DNA from 3 places in the Modestobacter sp. URMC 112 genome. Region 1 is predicted to be linked to each of the others. Evidence: predicted binding sites of a transcription regulator. Region 1 holds the regulator's gene; each other region holds the start of a gene.
The links. The regulator LexA, encoded in region 1, represses DNA repair genes until DNA is damaged. The targets are predictions, from matches to a motif close to TCGAACANNTGTTCGA.
Positions count from the first base shown of each region.

Region 2: ACWIX6_RS01980 (DUF222 domain-containing protein) is a predicted target of LexA. The motif match lies at 2,952-2,967, and genes of this name have one in related genera.
Region 3: ACWIX6_RS14590 (DUF6504 family protein) is a predicted target of LexA. The motif match lies at 2,611-2,626, and genes of this name have one in related genera.

Region 1 is NZ_CP199957.1:1,417,517-1,422,639, reverse strand. It holds gene ACWIX6_RS06785 (vitamin B12-dependent ribonucleotide reductase) at 1-1,154, opposite strand, end outside; gene nrdR (transcriptional regulator NrdR) at 1,273-1,815, opposite strand; gene ACWIX6_RS06775 (LysM peptidoglycan-binding domain-containing protein) at 2,362-2,727, opposite strand; gene lexA (transcriptional repressor LexA) at 3,172-3,957, shown strand; gene ACWIX6_RS06765 (hypothetical protein) at 4,085-5,123, opposite strand, start outside.
Region 2 is NZ_CP199957.1:424,577-429,699, forward strand. It holds gene ACWIX6_RS01965 (oxygenase MpaB family protein) at 1-435, opposite strand, end outside; gene ACWIX6_RS01970 (SDR family NAD(P)-dependent oxidoreductase) at 446-1,375, opposite strand; gene ACWIX6_RS01975 (hypothetical protein) at 1,470-1,679, shown strand; gene ACWIX6_RS01980 (DUF222 domain-containing protein) at 2,043-2,933, opposite strand; gene ACWIX6_RS01985 (pyruvate carboxylase) at 3,182-5,123, shown strand, end outside.
Region 3 is NZ_CP199957.1:3,109,380-3,114,502, reverse strand. It holds gene ACWIX6_RS14605 (phytoene desaturase family protein) at 1-1,215, opposite strand, end outside; gene ACWIX6_RS14600 (GNAT family N-acetyltransferase) at 1,245-1,829, opposite strand; gene ACWIX6_RS14595 (YbaK/EbsC family protein) at 1,826-2,362, opposite strand; gene ACWIX6_RS14590 (DUF6504 family protein) at 2,727-3,056, shown strand; gene ACWIX6_RS14585 (SAV_6107 family HEPN domain-containing protein) at 3,056-3,613, shown strand; gene ACWIX6_RS14580 (DNA polymerase III subunit alpha) at 3,610-5,123, shown strand, end outside.

The DNA.
Region 1 (5,123 bases):
GACGCCAGGTTGCACGAGCTGTTGTCCAGGCTCATGTACTCCGAGCAGGGGTTCGAGGCGTTGATCCGCCCCGTCTCGGGGTTGGTGTGCCAGTCGTTGATGATGTCGTCGTACTGGATGCCCGGGTCGGCGCACTCCCACGCCGCCTGGGTGACCTTGCGGAACAGGCTCCGGGCGTCCACGGTGTCGATGACCGAGCCGTCCGAGCGGGCCCGGAGCCCGAACTCGCGGCCCTCCTCGACCGCCCGCATGAACTCCTCGTTGACGCGCACGGAGTTGTTGGCGTTCTGGTACTGGACGCTGGTGATGTCCTTGCCGCCGAGGTCCATGTCGTACCCGGCGTCCCGCAGCGCGCGGATCTTGTCCTCCTCGCGCGCCTTGGTCTCGACGAACTCCTCGATGTCGGGGTGGTCGATGTCCAGGACGACCATCTTCGCCGCGCGCCGGGTGGCGCCACCGGACTTGATGGTGCCGGCGGAGGCGTCGGCGCCGCGCATGAAGGACACCGGGCCCGAGGCCGTCCCGCCCGAGGACAGCAGCTCCTTCGAGGAACGGATGCGCGAGAGGTTCAGCCCGGCGCCCGAGCCGCCCTTGAAGATCAGGCCCTCTTCCCGGTACCAGTTCAGGATCGAGTCCATCGTGTCGTCGACGGCGAGGATGAAGCAGGCGCTGACCTGCTGCGGCGACGCGGTGCCGACGTTGAACCAGACGGGCGAGTTGAAGCTGAACACCTGGTGCAACAGCATCCAGGTGAGCTCGTGCTCGAAGACCTCGGCGTCGCCCTCGCTCGCGAAGTAGTCGTGCTCGCGGCCGGCCGCGCCGTAGGTGAGGACCACCCGGTCGATCAGCTGGCGCAGGCTCGTCTCGCGCTGCGGGGTGCCGACGGCCCCCCGGAAGTACTTGGTGGTGACGATGTTGGTGGCGTTGACGCTCCACTCGGCCGGGAACTCGACGCCCCGCTGCTCGAAGTTGACCGACCCGTCGCGCCAGTTGGTCATCACGACGTCGCGGCGCTCCCAGGTCACCTCGTCGTAGGGGTGCACCCCGGGCGTCGTGTACACGCGCTTGACCTTGAGCGCCTTCGCGCGGTTGGGCGCCTTGCCCCCACTGCGGCGGGCGCGGGTGGCGGCGAGGCGATCGGTGGTCTCGGTCATGACGTGGAGCTCTCCCTGGTCGTGTTCGCTCGGCTGGTGCGGACGGCGGCTGGGGAAGAGCCGCGCGAGGTGCTGCGCTGGTGCCTTGGTACCGGTCGGTGCTGACAGTTCCGTCGGGTCACCCCGCACCCGCGGTGGACGGGTTCCGCCCGGCGCCCCGCCGGCGCACCGGCGGGTCCGGCGGCAGGCCGGGGAGGGGTGGCGTGCCGCCCGGCAGGTGCCGGGCGCGGAGCTCCGCGATCTCCTTCTCGAAGTCCTCGACCGAGTCGAAGGCGCGGTACACGCTGGCGAAGCGGAGGTAGGCCACCTCGTCCAGCTCACGCAGCGGGCGGAGGATCGCCAGGCCCACCTCGTGGCTCGGGACCTCGGCCGAGCCGGTGGCCCGGACGGCGTCCTCGACGCGCTGGGCGAGCAGGGCCAGCTGGTCCTCCCCGACCGGCCGGCCCTGGCAGGCCCGGCGGACACCCGCGACGACCTTGGCGCGGTCGAACGGCTCGCTCACCCCGCTGCGCTTGACGACCGCGAGGACTGCCTCCTCGACGGTGGTGAACCGCCGACCGCAGCCGGGGCAGGCGCGCCGGCGCCGCGTGGTCGAGCCCTCGTCGGTCTCCCGGGAGTCGACGACCCGGCTGTCCGGGTTGTGACAGAAGGGGCAACGCATGCGCCGTGCACCTCCTCTCCGACGTGTCGCGACCGGTGGGACGACGGCTTCCTGCACCGCCGCCCCCGCCGGGTCCCCGCAGCCGCCCTGTGGACCCACCCGGGGACATCCGGTGGACGTCCAGGGGAGAACGTGGGGATCGGCTGTGGATGCCCTACATCCGTGTAACTACTAGATGTTGTGGTTGGACCGTACGTCCACCCCTATAGGTGTGCAAGCGCTGCAGGGCGTGTCGTCTTCCCGGCCGACCCGGCCGACCGATCCACCCCTCCCGTCACAGGCCTGGGACGAGCCGGGACAGCGGCGCCACGGCGCTCCGTGGCAGGTGGGGGCGGCCATGGAGCCCCACCGACCCGCCGGCGGCCGGGCCGACCGGGGGGACGAGTCGACGGGACCCGGGTCGACACGGGACGGCGCTGCAGTACGACTCGTCGGCGGAGGTCGGTCGACCCGCCGACGAGGCCCGCCGGCGGACCCGGCAGTACCGGACGACCCGGCGCTGCGGGGAGGGGCAGGCGAACCCGCGGCCCGGCGGAGCCGCAGGACTCAGGGCAGCTGCAGCAGCTGGCCCGGCACGATCCCCACGCCGTCCAGGTCGTTCACCTCGACGATGGCGTCCACGACGGCCCGGCGGTCCTCCTCCGGCGCCACGTCCCCGGCGATCGACCACAGGGTGTCCCCGGACCGCACCACGACGCTGCTGTCCCCCACGGGCTGGAGCCCTCCCGGACTCCCGCCGACCACGGCGGTGGCCGCGAGCGCGACGGCGATCCCGGCGGCCACGGACAGCGCGGCCACCACCCGGCGGCCTCGTCGGGTCAGTCGCAGCGGGGCCAGGCCGCGGGCCGGCCCGGGGGCGCCGACCCGGCGCGCGGGCGCGACCCCGACCCGACCGGCCCGGGCAGCGGTCACTCCGCCCGGCAGCGGCGCCGGCCCCGCGGGGCGGAGCCCGGCAGCCCGCCCGGGCGCCGAACCCGGCGCACGGACCCCCGCCGCCCGCCTGGCCTCCGCTGACGGGACCGCCCGGCTGCGCGCCGCCGAGATCGGCACCACGGCCGCCCGCGGCGCCGCCCCGGCAACCCGTCGGCGCCCCCCGGACCCGCGCCGGACGACCGGTCGGTCACTGAGCTGCACACTCGCCATCGGACCCGCTCCTCGCATCCCGGCACCGCTGACGTGGTCGAACGCGTGTTCGACCGGGGTGCCGACCGATGTCTACCGCAGGACGCCGACGGATCCACCGCGACACGGGTCTGCTTCGAACAAGTGTTTGAAACGGGCCGTCGGAGGCGCTACTGTCCGTGTCGATCAAGGGTGCGCGGACGACGTGCCCGGACAACCGGGCGAGGGGGACACATGGCGGTCGACAACGGGACACCCGGCGGCTCGGCGGGCACGTCCCGGCGCAAGCGGGCGGGCCAGCAGACCGCGGGGGACGACGGGGGCACCGTGCGCGAGTTCCCGGACCGGGGTGAGTCCGGCGACGGGCTGACGCAGCGCCAGCGCCGGGTGCTCGAGGTCATCCGCGACTCCATCGAGCGGCGCGGCTACCCGCCCTCGGTACGGGAGATCGGCGAGGCCGTCGGGCTGTCGTCCGCCTCCTCGGTCGCCCACCAGCTCTCGGTCCTGCAGCGCAAGGGCTGGCTGCGCCGCGACCCCAACCGACCGCGGGCGCTCGACGTCCGGCTCCCGGGCGAGGTCCCGGGCGACGCACCGGCCGTCGGCACCGCTGCGGCAGCGGCCGGCACGGACGAGGCCCCGGCGCCGGTCCCGACCTACGTGCCGATGGTGGGCCGGATCGCCGCCGGTGGGCCGGTGCTCGCCGAGCAGGCGGTCGAGGACGTCTTCCCGCTCCCCCGCGAGCTGGTCGGCGACGGCACGCTCTTCATGCTGAAGGTGACCGGTGACTCCATGGTGGAGGCCGCCATCTGCGACGGCGACTGGGTGGTGGTGCGCCAGCAGCCGACCGCGGAGAACGGCGAGATCGTCGCGGCCATGATCGACGGCGAGGCGACCGTGAAGACCTACAAGCGCCGCGACGGCCACGTCTGGCTGCTGCCGCACAACCCCGCGTACGAGCCCATCCCGGGCGACGACGCCACCGTGCTCGGTCGGGTCGTCACCGTGCTGCGCCGCCTCTGACCCGCGTCCGGTCCGGCCTGCCCACCCCTCGGTGCGGGCCGGACCGGACGGCGGGTGCCGACCGGCACCGCAGTTGAGGACGGGGCACGGACGAGGCGGTGGGGCGGCACAGGTCCCGGCGGGTGGGTCAGCCGAACCGGCGCAGCCGGCCCCAGATCCACACCACGACGGTCGCGACCAGTGCGGCGATGACGCCGGCCACCACGGCCGACACCTCGGTGGGCGCCGGGGTAACCGCCACCGCCCCGGCCGCCGGGTCGCTCGCGCCGGCCGGGGCGACCGGGACCGCCGCCGCGTCGAAGGGCACCGCGGTCACCGCCGACGGCAGTCCCTCGCCGGCGACCAGCAGGCCGCGGCTGTCGGCGTCGAAGCTGATCGCCTCCCCTTGGGGAGCCTCGGGCAGCGCGACCCGGACCGGAGCCCCTTGGAGGGCCCCGACGACGTCGGAGTCGGCCAGCGGCCAGACGTAGGCGTCGGTGTAGGTGCGCAGCGCCAGCCGCTGCCCGTCCGCCGAGACCGCTCCCCCGGTGACCATCAGCTGGCCGGCCCGGCCGACCGGTCCGCCCGGTGTGCCGGTGAGGGTGAAGCCGAGGTCGGCGACCTTGGCCATCGGCAGCGTCGCCCCGTCGGCGAGCGGTGTCTCCGGCCGGTAGACACCGCTGGCGCCCAGCACCTCCTTGGTCACCAGGTACGGCGTCCCGTCCGGCGCCAGCAGCAGCGCCTCGGCGTCGTGCGGCCCGTCGGGGTAGGTCAGCCGGGTGATGGTGCTGGCGCCGTCGGGCCGGAGCCCGATCAGGGCCACCGTCTGCCGACTGGCCTGGTTGTCCCCGATGTCGGCCAGCCAGAGGGTGCCGTCCGCGGCCAGGGCGAGGTCCTCGGGGTCGTACGGGTCGATCGGCGCCGAGCGCACCTCACCGACCGCGCAGGAGGCGTCGAGGGCGAACACCTCGGCCTGCGCGCCGCCGTCGTTCATCGCCAGCAGCGTCGCCCCGGCGGTGGTCAGCCCGGAGATCTCCGGCAGCCGGGGGTCGCCGATCTCGCACCGGGTCACCGGAGCCCCGAAGGCCCCCGTGGCGCCGGCGGTCGTCTCCGCGCCGGCGGGGAGGGCCGGGAGCACCGCCCAGGTGAGCGCGAGCGGGACGGCGGCCAGCACCGGACCGGTGCGC
Region 2 (5,123 bases), 990 kb from region 1:
CCAGCGGAGCAGCTCGGGGTCCGAGGCGGAGTAGGCCCGCCCGTCGTCCGTGGTCCCGCGGACCCGGGTGTGCAGGGCGCGGACCCGGGCCGACTCCCGCTCGGCCAGCTCCGCGGAGCCGAACGTGCTGACCACCAACCAGCGGGCGGTGCCGGCCAGCCGGGCCCACGGGTCCAGCTGGTAGGCCGAGTGCCGCTGGACGCCGGCCAGGGCGAGGGGGTGCGCCCCCTGACCGAGCAGGGCGCCGACGCCGCCCACCAGGGTGGAGAGGTCGCCGTGCACCCGCCACACCACGCCGTCCGGGGCGAACCAGCCTGGCCCCTCGCCGACCGAGGCGATGTCGCGGACCCAGTCCGGGGCGCCGGTGGGGTCGCCGGAGACCCGGGCCCGGAAGCGGGCGCGGGCGATCCCGGGCAGGCCGGTCAGGGGGAGCACGGGAGGTCGCTCAGAGGCCCCAGTACTTCCCCCGGGTGGCCTCCTTCTCCGGCACGGGGGCGAAGACGTTGCCGGTGGTCGACGGGACGTCGTCCCGGGACATGCCGAACACCCGCAGCAGCGGGCCGACGAGGGCGTCGTACACCGGCGGGAACAGCCGGAACCCGGCGATGATCAGCGGGTTGGCGAAGCCGGACTGCTTGAGCCGGCGCGGGTGCGCGACCCGGTCGACGATGGCCCGGGCCACCCGCTCCGGGGTGTAGACCGGCGGCGGCGGGTGGCCGGTGTTGCCGAGCACGGTGGCGGCCTGGTCGTAGATGGGCGTGGTCGTACCGCCCGGCGCGACGGCGGACACGTGCACGTCGGGGAGCTCGCGGAGCTCCTGCTGCAGCGTCCGGACCATGCCCAACTGGCCCCACTTGGCGGCGATGTAGGCGCCCATGGTCGGCGCGCTGACGGAGGCGAGCAGGGAGCTGACCACGATCATCGAGCCCTGCTGCTGGCGACGGAAGACCGGGATGACCGCTTTGATCAGGTTGTTCGTGCCGTGCAGCGCGGTGTCGACGACCCGCTCGAAGACGTCGGGGTCCAGGTCCTCGAGCCGGCCGTAGGCCATCACCGTGGCCGCGTGCACGACCACGTCGAGCCGGCCGAACGTGCCGGTCGCGGTGTCCACGGCGGCCTGCAGGCCGGCCCGGTCCAGCACGTCGACCGCTGCGATCTCGACGGCCGCGGCCCCGGCCGCGCGGCACTCGACGGCGGCCGCGGTCAGCGTCTGCTCGCTGCGGGCGACGAGCACCAACGAGGCGCCGCGCTGTGCGAACAGGACGGCGGTCGCCCGGCCGATCCCGCTGGAGGCGCCGGTGACCAGCACGACCTCGCGGCGGCCGAGCTCTTCGGGGGTGGACGAGGGAGGGGTTGCTGTCTGCTCAGCCGTCACCTCGCTCCGCTACCCCCAGGCGGCTCCGCCATGCCCTGCAGTGTCAGTCCGCCCCGAGACGACCGCTGGTACCGCCCTGCTGGATCATGTCCGCGTGTTGCAGTCGGCGCGTGAGCTCGGTACCCGAGAGCAGCTGCTCTCGGCCGCAGTGCGCGTGCAGGCACTGTCCTTCGACGGGTTGGAGCTCGTGTCGCTGCGCTTGCCTGCTCGGCTGTGGCTGGACCGATGCTCGTTCGTCGGCGCGGAGCTCGAAGCGGCCATCCTCGAGCCCGGAACGCACCTGCCGGACGGCTCCGTCTATTGAGGCGGTGGTACTGCGCCGCCGAAGATCCCTTCGGCGGCGGCAGCCTCCGGCCACTGCCTACAGGCGTGGGGCGATGAGGATCTGGGTGCCGTCGGGGCGGTAGGTGCGCCATCGGCCGTCCGGTGGTCGCTCGACCCGGAACCCGTGGTGGACCTTGGTGTGTGGAAGGACCACCCCCTCCCCACGACTCGCAAGCTCGCCGCGGGCCCCTGGGGGCGGCCGGGTGGACGTCGCACCAGTGGGTCGGGGCGGTGCAGCCGGCGAAGACGCAGTGCCGGTCCCGGCGTTCCACCGCCCGCCGGATGTGTGGCGGGACGACCCGCTTGTCGCGGCCCACGTCGAGCGGTAGCCCATCAGGGCTCATCACCATCCGGGAGATCGTCGCATCGCAGGCCAGCCACCGGGCCCGGGCGGCGGAGATCTGCGCGCCGAAACCGGTGGTGGCTGCCCCTGGCCCGGTGGTCGTGGTGTCGGTGAGGTCCTCGACGTCGATGGTGACGATGACGTGCGGCTTGACGGTGCGCAGGAAGGGCAGCAGAAGGACCCGGCTGCCCCCCGCCGCTCGCAAGCTCGCGCCGGGCCCCTGCAGTCGGGCCACGGGAGCGGCCACCCCCAGGGGCCCGCGCCGAGCGTGCGAGGCGTGGGGAGGGGGTGGTCCTTCCTCTTCTCGAAGCCCACGGTGTCGAGCTCGAACCGGCCGCTCCCACCCTCGGTGTGCCTGGCCAAACTCAGCCGCCGCCCCTCGGTCGGGTCGGGTTCGGGCCCGTCCGGGTCGAGCGCGGCCTGGAAGGACTGCACGGCTCCGACCAGCCGCTCGTAGGGCTCCTCCGCGGCCACCTGCGCCCAGGCCTGGTCGAACGGGGCAAGGTCGATGCCCTGCTCGGCGGCGGCGGCCAGCCGGTCGGGCCGCACCGCGGTGGCCAGCACCGCCATCTGCTCGGCGGTCACCTCCCCGGCGGCGAACGCCGCAGCCACCGCGGGCAGGTGCTCCAGCGCCCGACCCGAGTGCACCAGCCGTGACGCGGCGCCCGGCGAGAGCCGGCCGTGGCCGCGCAGCCAGGACTGTGGTGTCTTGATCCCGTCGTGCTCGGTGGCCTGGGTGCGGTCGGCGTGCCGCACGGTGCGGGTCAGTTCGGCGTCGAGCTTGTTACGCGCCTGCAGCAGCTCCGCGACCCGGTCCAGCACCAGCCCGTCGCTCAGGTCGTGCAGGTCCTCGGCGGCGTAGGCGTCCAGGGTCGAGGTGAGCTCGCCCATGACACCTCCCGCAGCGCTTCGAACTGGTGTTCGAAGTCTACCGCCACGCGGGTGTCCGTACAAGAGGAAAGGCCAGGTCAGAGGGCTGCGCGAACCGCGGCGACACCCCCCGGATGGCCGGCCGGCACGATCGGACGGCGATCGGTCCGCGCGAGTTCGACCGAGGGATGCCCGCCGAAACGCGGCACCGCTACGGTCGGACCCGACGCGGTGCCCGAGGGCCCGCCCGGCACGAGAGGACTCCGCCCGTGTTCGAAAAGGTCCTGGTCGCCAACCGCGGGGAGATCGCGGTCCGCGCCTTCCGTGCCGCCTACGAGCTGGGCGCGGGCACCGTCGCGGTGTTCCCGCACGAGGACCGCAACTCCGTGCACCGGCTCAAGGCAGACGAGAGCTACGAGATCGGCGAGCCCGGCCACCCGGTGCGCAACTACCTCGACGTGGGCGAGATCGTCCGCGCCGCCCAGCGCGCCGGCGCCGACGCGGTCTACCCCGGCTACGGGTTCCTGTCGGAGAACCCCGACCTGGCCGCGGCCTGCGCGGAGGCGGGCGTCACCTTCGTCGGCCCGTCCGCCGACGTGCTGCGGCTCACCGGCAACAAGTCCCGGGCCATCGCCGCGGCGCGGGAGGCCGGGCTGCCGGTGCTCGCCTCCACCGACCCGGACCGGGACGTCGACGCGCTGCTGGCCGCGGCCGAGGCCATCGACGGCCCGGTGTTCGTCAAGGCCGTCGCCGGCGGCGGCGGCCGCGGCATGCGCCGGGTCGAGGACCGCGGCCAGCTGCGCAGCTCCATCGAGGCGGCGATGCGGGAGGCCGAGTCGGCGTTCGGCGACCCGACCGTCTTCCTCGAGCAGGCGGTCGTCGACCCGCGGCACATCGAGGTGCAGGTGCTCGCCGACGCCGAAGGCAACGTCATCCACCTCTACGAGCGGGACTGCTCGGTGCAGCGCCGCCACCAGAAGGTCATCGAGCTGGCCCCCGCGCCCAACCTGGACCCGGCGCTGCGGGAGCGGATCTGCGCCGACGCCGTCGCCTTCGCCCGCCAGATCGGCTACGTGAACGCCGGGACGGTCGAGTTCCTCGTCGACCGCGAGGGCCGGCACGTGTTCATCGAGATGAACCCGCGGATCCAGGTCGAGCACACGGTCACCGAGGAGGTCACCGACGTCGACCTGGTGCAGAGCCAGCTGCGGATCGCGTCGGGGGAGACGCTCGCCGACCTCGGCCTCTCCCAGGACGCCGTCCAGCTGCGTGGCGCCGCGCTGCAGTGCCGCATCACCACCGAGGACCCGGCCAACGGCTTCCGTCCCGACACCGGCCGGATCACCGCCTACCGGTCGCCCGGAGGCGCGGGGGTGCGGCTGGACGGCGGGACGGCGCTGGGTGCCGAGGTGGCCGCGCACTTCGACTCGATGCTGGTGAAGCTGACGTGCCGGGGGCGGACCTTCGACATCGCGGTGGCCCGGGCCCGCCGGGCCGTGGCCGAGTTCCGCATCCGTGGCGTCTCCACCAACATCCCCTTCCTGCAGGCGGTGCTGGACGACCCCGACTTCGCCGCGGGCCGGGCGACGACGTCCTTCATCGAGGAACGCCCCCACCTGCTCACCGCCCGGAGCTCGGCCGACCGGGGCACCCGGCTGCTCACCTACCTGGCCGACGTGACCGTCAACCACCCGCACGGCGACCGGCCGCACCTGGTCAACCCGGTGGAGAAGCTGCCGCGGGTGGACCTGGCGCAGGAGCCGCGGAGCGGGTCGCGGGACCGGCTGCGCGAGCTGGGCCCGGAGCGGTTCGCCGCCGACCTGCGCGACCGGACCGCCCTGGCCGTCACCGACACCACCTTCCGGGACGCCCACCAGTCGCTGCTGGCCACCCGGGTGCGCACCAAGGACCTGCTCGCCGTCGCCGGGCACGTCGCCCGCTCCACGCCGGAGCTGCTGAGCCTCGAGGCCTGGGGCGGGGCCACCTACGACGTGGCGCTGCGGTTCCTGCACGAGGACCCCTGGGACCGGCTGGCCGCGCTGCGCGAGGCGGTGCCCAACGTCTGCCTGCAGATGCTGCTGCGCGGCCGGAACACCGTCGGCTACACCCCCTACCCCGAGCAGGTCACGACGGCGTTCGTGGAGGAGGCGGCGCGCACCGGCATCGACGTCTTCCGGGTGTTCGACGCGCTCAACGACGTCAGCCAGATGC
Region 3 (5,123 bases), 1.7 Mb from region 1:
CCACTGTCCCCAGACGGTGACCACGTGCTGACCGGCCGGAGCGAGTGTCGGGTCGCTCGCGCTGAAGGACATCGCCAGGGGCACCGGCTCCCGCGGCAGCTCCCCGGCCAGCCAGTCGCCGTGTGCCCGGGCCAGCTGGGCCCGGTCGGTGCACAGCAGTTGCAGCCCCTGTAGCGACTCGTCCGCGGTCGCGCCGGGATAGGACGGCAGGGCGTCGGTCAGGGCGCGCACCACGAGGCCGAAGCCGTTGCCCACCGGCGGAGCGGCGCCCGCCAGCGCCGGGGGCGCGTCCTCCCCGGCGAGCTCACGGGTCGCCAGCACGTGGCAGGCGGCCACCACCACCGGCGCGCTCACCCGCCGGCCGGACACCGTCTGCACGCCGGTCACCCGCCGCGCGTCCGGCGGGCCGTCCACCAGCAGCCGCGCGGCTCCGTCGCCGAGGGTCACCCGGCCGCCGTCGGCGGCCAGCCGGGCGGCGAGGGCCTGGGTGAGGCCACCCGACCCGCCCACCGGGTGACCGGGCGGCACGTCGTGCAGCAGCGCGGCCCAGGCCACCATGGCCGCGGTCCCCGGCTCGGACATCGGGGGGCCGGACTGCGCGCCGAACCAGGCCAGCGCGGCCTTGAGCCGCTCGTTGGAGAACCACCGGTCCAGCAGCGCGTCGCCGGAGCCGAGGAAGTCGGTGGCGATCTCCCCGCCCGGGGTGCGCGGCTGCCCCGGCCGGGGGGCGCCGATCGGCCACAGGTGCCGCGCCAGCCGGCCGGGGCTGGGCCGGTCGCCGAAGGCCCGCACGACCGCGGCGCTGCGCGGCCCCCACACCTCGACGAACCGCCGGTACGCCGCGGCGTCCTCGGCTCCGCAGGCCGCCTCGATGGACGCGCAGGTGGCGTCCAGGTCGACCGAGAAGACCAGCGGGCGGCCCGCGGGGCCGGGGTCGCCCGGGACCGGCGCGGGTGCGAACCCCCACGGGTCGCAGTCGACGTAGCGCAGGCCGTGCCGCTCGAGCTCCAGCTCCTCGACCACCCCGCTGTGCCGGATGATGACGTGGGCGCTGGAGCCGCGGTCGACCCGCACCCCGGGCCACCGCTCGACGGTGGAGACCGCGCCGCCGAGCACGTCGTCGGACTCGACGACCTCCACCCGGAGCCCGGCCCGGGCCAGGTGGCAGGCGGCGACCAGTCCGTTGTGCCCGGCGCCGACGACGACGGCGTCCACGGTGGTGTCGGGCGCGGTGCCGGTGCTGATCAGGGCCTCCCGGAGGACGGGGTGAGCGGCAGCCGGGCGCCGAGGATGGCGAAGGGCCGGGCGTCGCCGGGGAAGTGGTATCCGCGGGCCAGGTCGACGAAGCCGTCGGCCCGGTACAACCGGAAGGCCTTGGTGTCCGCGTCGGGGGTGCTCAGCAGGGCCACCGGCTGGGGGAGCCCGGCCAGCAGCGCGTGCAGCAGCTGGCGGCCCAGGCCGCGGCTCTGCTGGTCGGGCAGCACGTGCAGCTCGCACACCTCGAAGGCGCCGGGCAGCCACTGCTTGGCGGTGCGCCGGTCCACCGCCTGGCGGACCTGGTCGTGCCACCACTGGCCGGGGGCCACCTGGTAGCCGTACCCGAAGCCGACCAGCCGCTCCCCGTCCCCCTGCTGGGCCTCAGCGAAGGCGCCGACGGCGCGGAAGCCCTCCCGCTCGGTGTGCTGGACGGCGTAGCCGTAGCGGCCGGCGACCACGGACTCGCTGTAGCCCATCGCCGCGCCGTAGATGGCGAGCACCTCGTGCAGGTGCTCGCGCACCCAGGCGGTGGGCAGCTCGGTGACCCGGGTCGCGGGCGCGGTGCCGGTCACTGCGCGGCCGTCCCGACCGGGCTCGGGCCGCCGTCCGCCGGCGCGGCCGCCGGCCCGTCCCCGACCTCGGCCGGGGTGCCGCCGGTCAACTGGAGCAGTTCGTCGTAGGTGGTGGGGAAGACGGTGTGCGGGTGCCCGGCGGCGGCCCAGACCTGCCGGTGGCGGGCCAGCTCGACGTCCACGAGGGTGCCGATCGGGGCGGGGTGCCCGATCGGGGCGACCCCGCCGATGGCCTGGCCGGTGTGCCGGCGGACGAACTCGGGGGTGGCCCGGCTGATCCGCGGGACGCCGAGCAGCCCGGCCACCTTGGCCTCGTCGACGCGGTGGGCGCCGCTGGTGAGCACGAGCAGCGGGTCGCCGGAGACGTCGAAGACCAGGCTGTTGGCGATGGCCCCCACCTCCACGCCGAGCTGCCCGGCGGCCGCGGCTGCCGTCCGGGCGCTGTCGGGGAGGGTGCGCACCTCGCCGTGGACACCGGCGGAGCGCAGCAGGCGCGCGACCTCGGCGACCCGGGGGTGTTCCGGCGGGGTCATGGGACCGATCCTCCCATCGACCCGTCCGGTGGGGGTCACCTGCCCGGTCACGAGGGACCGGCCGGTGCGCCGTCCCCGGCGGGGGGTCGCCAGGAGCGGCTGGCGGGGGTCCTGGGCGAGCCGTTTCCGGGGGTGCGGGGTCGTTCCAGGGTCGGTGTGGCGTCGGTGCAGTGACTGCACCGACGCGTCCGGGGACACGCCGCGTTGCGCTTGACGCCCTCGGGGCGGTCGGGTCTACTTCTGGGTGTTCGAACACGTGTTCGAACACCGGTGGACCGTCCACCGACCCGGGCCGCCCCTGTGGCGCTTCCCCCTCGCCGGGTCGGACGGGACGCCGGTGGGGGCGAGAGTTGCGGAGTCTGTCATGAGCCGGGTGCTCGTCGGGGCTGGTGGACGTGTGGGGGAAGAGGTCCAGGTGGAGCAGGGGGCGCAGGGGCCGGCCCAGTTCTGGCGTGGGCAGAGCCGCTACGCCGTCGGGGAGGTGCTGGACTCCTGGGTGGAGACCGCCCCCTGGTGGCGGTCCGACCCGGGTGCGGAGCGGGGCGGGGCGTCGGCGGAGCTGGTCGCCACCCGGCAGGTGTGGCGGGTGGAGGCGGTCCGGGCCGGCCGGTCCCGGATGAGCTTCGCCGGGGTGTTCGACCTGTCCTGGGAGCCGACGGCCGACCAGTGGCTGCTCGTCCGGGTGCACGACTGATGGCCGCGACAGCTCTCCGGTCGGCCACCGAGGGGCAGCTGCCCCTGCTGCCGCCGCTGCCGCCGTCAGCCAGCCAGCTGCTGGGCCAGGCCCACCGCGGGCTGGCCGAGGCGGCGCACTGCCCCGACCCGGGCTGGCGTTACGCGACGGCCCACCTCGCCGCGCTGCGGGCCGCGGCCGCCGTGCTGGCCACCCGTACCCGACCCCAGCAGGGGCGCCGCCGACCGCGCAGCGCCTGGGTGCTGATCACCGAGGTCGCCCCGGAGCTGGGGGAGTGGGCGGCGTTCTTCGCCGCGGGAGCGGCCAAGCGCGCCGCGGCCGAGGCCGGGCTCTCCTCCGCGGTCACCGAGCGGGAGGCCGACGACCTGGTCCGGGACGCCGGCGCCTTCCTGGCGGTCGTCGAGTCGACGCTCAGCCGGTCGGTGGACGGTCCTCCGACCGGCCGGCTGCGGTCCGCGGGCCGGTCGGGGGGCACCGGCCAGCGCACCGGGCAGCGTGCCGGGCAGCACACCGGGCAGCGCACCGGCCAGCGTGCGGCCGGGGCCCCCCGGGCATGACCGACCCCTTCGTCCACCTGCACGTCGCGTCCGGCTACTCGATGCGCTACGGCGCCAACCACCCCGCCGACCTGGTCGCCCGCGCGGCCGAGCACGGCATGGGGGCACTGGCCCTCACCGACCGCGACGGTCTCTACGGCGCGGTCAAGTTCGCGCTGGCCTGCCGGTCGGCGGGCATCCGGCCGCTCTTCGGCGTCGACCTGGCCGTCGACCCGGCGGCCGGCGGCGAGCCGGGCGACCCGGGGCCGCAGCTGAGGCCGGGCCGGATCTCCTCGGTGGAGCTGCGCCGGGCCACCCATCCCTCCGGCCGCCGGTCCCCGGCCCGCGGTGGGGCCAGCGTCGACCCGCGGTTCCCGCGGGTCACCTTCCTGGCCCGGGACGGCGCCGGCTGGGCGTCGCTGTGCCGGCTGACCAGCGCCGTCCACCTGGGCGGCACCCGCGGTGAACCGGTCGGCTCGCTGACCCGGGCCGCCGAGCACGCTCGCGGGCTGCTCGCGGTGCTGGGCCCGGAGTCCTCGGTGGGCCGTGCGCTGGCCGCCGGGCGCGCCGACCTGGCGCACGCCCGGCTGGCGGCCTGGCGGGAGGTGTTCGGCGGTGGCGACGGCGGGGGGCAGCTGGTGCTCGAGGTGGTCCACCACCGCGGGCAGGGCGACCGGTCCCGGGCGCAGGCGCTGCTCCGGCTGGCCGCCGAGGCCGGGGTGCCGGCGGTGCTGACCAACGCGGTGCGCTACGTCGACGCCCTCGACGCCCCGACCGCCGACGTCCTGGACGCCGCCCGCCGGCTGGTCCCGCTGGGGGAGCGCCACGTGGACCGCCGGACCGCCGAGGGGTACCTGAAGTCGGGCAAGGAGATGGCCGCGATCGCCGAGGAGATCGCCGGCCCGGACCGCGACGCCGCGCTGCGGCTGCTGGCCACCACCGCCCGGGTCGCCGAGCAGTGCGCCGTCGACGTCCGGGCCGACCTGGGCATCGGCACCGTCCGGTACCCCGAGCTGGACGTGGTGACCACCGGGGCCGAGCGGGGGCTGAGCTCCTCCCAGGTGCTGCGGGCCCGCTGCGAGGCCGGGTTCGGCCGGCGCGCGATGGCGCCCTCGGCCGCGGTCCGCGAGCGGCTGGACGACGAACTGGCGGTCATCGACCAGCTCGGCTACCCCTCCTACTTCCTGACCGTCGCCGACGTGGTCGGCCTGATCAAGGAGCTGCGGGTGCGCGCGGCGGCCCGCGGTTCCGGCGCCGGCAGCCTGGTCACCTACCTGCTGGGCATCTCCGACGTCGACCCGCTCCGCTACGGCCTGCTGATGGAGCGCTTCCTCTCCCCGCTGCGCCACCAGCTGCCCGACATCGACATCGACGTGGAGTCCGCCCGGCGGATGGAGGTCTACGACGCGGTGATCGCCCGGTTCGGGGCGCACCGGGTCAGCTGCATCTCGATGATGGACACCTACCGGGTGCGGCACGCCATCCGCGACGTCGGGGCCGCGCTGGGCCTGCCCGCCGGTGAGGTCGACAG